DNA from 2 places in the Segniliparus rotundus DSM 44985 genome. Region 1 is predicted to be linked to the other one. Evidence: predicted binding sites of a transcription regulator. Region 1 holds the regulator's gene; the other holds the start of a gene.
The links. The regulator HspR, encoded in region 1, represses chaperone genes until heat shock. The targets are predictions, from matches to a motif close to ANNTGAGTNNNNNNNACTCANNT.
Positions count from the first base shown of each region.

Region 2: the regulator HspR is predicted to act here: its motif matches at 1,477-1,499, upstream of clpB (ATP-dependent chaperone ClpB).

Region 1 is NC_014168.1:1,437,803-1,440,196, forward strand. Features, by position in the region: gene dnaJ (molecular chaperone DnaJ) at 1-664, shown strand, start outside; gene SROT_RS07215 (heat shock protein transcriptional repressor HspR) at 661-1,056, shown strand; gene SROT_RS07220 (aldose 1-epimerase) at 1,119-2,024, shown strand; gene SROT_RS07225 (hypothetical protein) at 2,102-2,377, opposite strand; gene SROT_RS17065 (hypothetical protein) at 2,387-2,394, opposite strand, start outside.
Region 2 is NC_014168.1:1,595,540-1,597,933, reverse strand. Features, by position in the region: gene clpB (ATP-dependent chaperone ClpB) at 1-1,388, opposite strand, end outside; gene SROT_RS08050 (FAD-binding oxidoreductase) at 1,513-2,394, shown strand, end outside.

The DNA.
Region 1 (2,394 bases):
GACCTGCGACTCCTGCCGGGGCTCGGGAGCGCGCAAGGGCTCTGTCCCGCGCAAATGCTCCTTGTGCGATGGATCGGGCTTGGTGACACGCCAAGAAGGCTCCTTCGGTTTCACCGAGCCGTGCTCGCACTGCAGGGGCGCTGGGCAGATCATTGACGATCCGTGCCCGGACTGCCAGGGCACTGGCCTGACGACGCGTTCTCGGACGATCACCATGCGAGTCCCCCCCGGGGTGCACGACGGCCAGCGTATCCGGCTCGCCGAGCAAGGCGAGCCCGGCATTCGCGGCGGCGGTCCCGGCGACCTGTACGTCACTGTGCATGTGGAGCCCGACGCCGTGTTCACTCGCGACGGCGACGATCTGCGGTTGACGGTGCCGATGCGTTTCACTGAGCTGGCGCTCGGCTCGACCGTCACGGTGCCGACCCTCGACGGCAAGGTCGGGGTCCGCGTTCCTGCGGGGACCGCCGATGGCCGCACGTTGCGTGTTCGCGGCAAAGGCGTGGCCAAGCGCGGCGGCGGCGCGGGAGACCTCCTCGTCACCTTGCAGGTCTGCGTGCCAGTCAAGTTGGACGAAGCCGCTCTCGAATCGTTGCGCAAATATGCCGCCTCAGAGGAGGCGAGCGGCTTTGACCCTCGAGCGAATTGGGCAGGTTCGCGATGAACACGAATGACAACACGAACGAGCGCGGGCAAGACCCGCACGCAAAGGTCCTCGTGATTTCGGTGGCCGCGCAGCTCTCCGGCATGCACGCGCAAACTTTGCGCGCATACGACCGCATGGGACTTGTGAGCCCTGGTCGCGCTCCCGGCGGCGGCAGACGTTATTCGCTGCACGATGTCGAGCTCTTGCGCGAGGTGCAGCGGCTTTCCCAGGAAGAAGGCGTCAACCTCGCCGGAATCAAACGCATCATGGAGCTCACCCAAGAAGTGATCGAACTGCGCCGTCGCCTCGTCGACGCGGCAGAGGCCGCGCGCACCGTGCCCCGTGGCCGTGAACTTGTGCCCTTCCCCAAGTCGACCGCCTTGGTCGTCTGGAAGCCCCGCAAAGGCTAGTTTCCGAGCCCCAAGGCGCTCTCGTGTTCGGCGTGGCATGATCCAGAACCATGTCGCAACAACTGCAGGCCTGCGTTCTGTCTGACCGCGAGTCCCAACTGACCGCTGCTTTTGTTCCAACCGCGGGCATGATCGGGGTGTCCTTGGCCGATAACGGAGTCGAACTGCTCGGGCAACGCAGAGGACTGGACGCGTATCGGTCCTCGGGGAAAACAATGGGCATCCCGCTGCTGCACCCGTGGGCGAACCGTTTGAGCGCGAGCGACTACGCCGTCGCAGGCGAGACCGTGGCGCTCGCCCCGGACGCGGTCGGCGTGCATCACGACAACAACGGCCTGCCCATGCATGGCCTTCTTGCCGCGCGGCCGGATTGGCGAGTCGAGTCCGTCGCGGCCGACGAGCTGGTGGTGGTTTTCGATTTCGGCGCCTGCCCGGAGCTGCTCGCCAGTTTCCCGTTCCCGCACCGGCTGACCCTCGCCGTCTCGCTCGCCGGGCGGCGGCTCACGCTGCGCACGACCCTGGCGGCGACCTCGGCCAAACCCGTGCCGGTGTCGTTCGGCTTCCACCCCTACCTGTGCATCCCCGATGCTCCGCGCGAGCGTTGGGAGGTCGAACTCCCTCCGCGGCGCCGCCTCGTGCTCGACGGTTGCGGCATTCCGACCGGCGAGGGGGCCAATGAGCCGGGAGAAACCGCCGTGCTGGGGGATCGGGTGTTCGACGACGGCTACGACACAATAGCCGCAGGCGCAGTGTTCGCCGTTTCCGCTGGCCGGCGCCGTCTCGAAGTCAGTCTCGACGAAGGCTACCCGTGCGCCCAGATATTCGCTCCCGCAGGCGAAGAGGTGGTCTGCTTCGAGCCGATGACAGCGCCGACCAATGCGCTGCGCAGCGGCGATCAGCTGCAATTCGCCCGCCCCGGCAAACCCTACAACGCGCAGTTCTCCATCACGGCGCGCCCGGCGCCGTAGGCCGAAGCGCTTCGGCTCGGGGTCGATGCCCCTTTTTCCTCGCGCTTTCTGTTAGCAAAGGATCTGCTCTGGGGCGGCTACACCTGGGCGGGCAGTTCGTCCCCTCGGTCCGCGGAGACGGACAGTGCACCTGGGGTCGGTGTGGTCGGCGGAGGAGTCCGGTCGTGCTCGCCTGAGACGACGACAGCGGTCAGGATGATGATGACGACGATCGCGACGACTGCGCCGATCAACCATTTTTTCGCCTCAACGTTGTTCCCGGCGCCCGGCGCCGTTGGTTGCGCCGGGGTCGCAGTGGCGGGCTGCGGCGTCTGCCCCGTCGATGGCGAGGTTTGCTTGTAGGGGTACGTCATAGGAACACCTTAGTTCA
Region 2 (2,394 bases), 160 kb from region 1:
TGCCAGCGCGCCGTGAGCTCCGCGAGGCGCTCGCGCTGGTCGGCGAGTTCGCCGCGCAGCTTGTCCAACCGGGCGACAGAGGCTTCGTCTGACTCTTTCGCGAGAGCGAGTTCTTCGACTTCGAGCCTGCGCACGACACGCTCGACCTCGTCCACCTCGACCGGGCGGGAGTCGATCTCCATCCGCAGCCGCGACGCGGCCTCGTCCACGAGGTCGATCGCTTTGTCCGGCAAGAACCGCGAGGTGATGTATCGGTCGGAGAGGGTCGCGGCGGCGACGAGCGCGGAGTCGGTGATGCGAACGCCGTGGTGCACCTCGTAGCGCTCCTTGAGGCCGCGCAGGATGCCGACGGTGTCTTCGACGGACGGCTCGCCGACGAGGACCTGTTGGAACCGGCGCTCGAGCGCGGCGTCTTTCTCGATGTATTGGCGGTACTCGTCCAATGTGGTCGCGCCGACCAAGCGCAGCTCGCCCCTGGCGAGCAAGGGTTTGATCATGTTGCCGGCGTCCATCGCGGATTCGCCGCTCGCGCCCGTGCCGACGATGGTGTGCAGCTCGTCCACGAATGTGATGACCTGCCCTTCGGAGCCTTTGATCTCCTCAAGCACTGCCTTGAGCCGTTCTTCGAACTCGCCCCGGTACTTCGCTCCGGCGAGCATCGAGCCGAGGTCGAGGGAGACGAGTGTTTTGCCGCGCAGGCTCTCGGGAACGTCGCCCGCGACGATCCGCTGGGCGAGGCCTTCCACAATGGCGGTCTTGCCCACTCCGGGCTCGCCGATGAGCACCGGATTGTTCTTCGTCCGCCGCGAGAGGACTTGGACGACCCGGCGGATCTCCGTGTCCCGGCCGATGACGGGGTCCAGCTTGCCCGAGCGCGCGAGCGCGGTGAGATCGGTGGAGTACTTCTCCAAAGCCTTGTACGAGCTCTCCGGGTCGGGGGTGGTGACCCGAGCGTTGCCACGCACCTCGGTGAAGGCCTCGCGCAGGGCGGCGGGCGCGGCTCCGTGTTCGGCGAGGATTTTCGCGGCAGCCGAGTCCCCTGTCGCGAGCCCCACGATCAGATGCTCGGTGGAGACGTATTCGTCTCGCAGCTCAGCGGCGAGCTTCGCGGCGGTTTCCAGGGCTTGGGCGAGTTCGCGCGACAGCCGAGGGGCCGACGCGCCGCCGTGCACTGTCGGCAACGCGGCGACCGCCGCCCGCGCCTGCTCGGTCACGGTTCGGGGGTCGGCTCCGCTCGCGCGCAGCAGCGGAGCCGCGATGCCGTCCGTTTGTTCCAGCAGGGCCAGCAGCACGTCTTCCGGGCGCACCTCGGGCCGTCCTGCGGCGGTGGCCGCCTGCATCGCGGACGAGAGGGCCGCCTGCGCCTTCGTGGTCGGTTGGAAATCCATCTGTCGTCTGTCCTCCTCGGTGCAATCGCCGCGCGTTGGGGTCGGCGCGCGTTGTTGTGTCCAACGTTGCTCTGTGCAACACCACAATAGTTGAGTCTATTCCACTCAAGTCTAAGATAGTTCCGTGCCCAGCGCAGCGGAAGGCGGAACCGACCAAGGCGCGGCGGCCCGATTGCTCGAAGCCGTGGCCGCCGACCCCGTCGTATTCGTGCGGTCATTCCATGTCGAGCTGTTCCGGTGCGCGCCCGAGCTGGCCGAGCGATTCCCTTCGGGCCTCGGCGGGCACCACGCCGCGTTCGTCACGATGACCAAGCACATCCTTCAAGGTTTCGCCGACGGCTCTGACCCTCCGGCGCTCATCGACCTGCTCGGCCAGCTCGGCCGCGACCATCGCAAATACCAGCTGGGCGAGGAGCATTACCGCGCCGCCAAGACCGCGCTCGCCAAAGCCCTCGCCGACGCCGCGCGCAGCACGCGCGACAACGAGTTCTGCGCGCAGGCCGCCGCCCTGGTCTGCGCGGTGATGGAACAGGAGTCGAACCGGCGCGACGGGCCCCAGACCTGGGAGGCGCAGGTCGTGGAACGAATCGACCATCCGGGCCCCACGGTTGTCGTCCGGCTCCGCGCGGCAATGCGCCCGCAGCCTTTCGCCGTCAGCCAGTATCTCGCAGTCCAGGTGCCGCAGCGCCCTGGCCAATGGCGGTACTACTCCCCCGCGCTCCCGCCGAACGACGAGGGCGAGCTTGAATTCCACATCAGGGCCGTTCCCGGCGGCATGGTGAGCGGCGCCGTCCTGAAAAACACACAGCCCGGCGACCGTTGGCTGTTCGGCGAGAGCTACGGCAGCCTCGCGGCGGGTTTGGATGCAATCCCAGCCGACCAGTCGGTGCTCATGGTGGCTGGCGACACGGGGCTCGCCCCGTGCCGCGCTATTGCCCTCGCTCTCGCTCTGCGCAGCGAGAATCCTCGGATGACGCTGCTTGCCGGGGCGCGCTCGCGCGCCGAA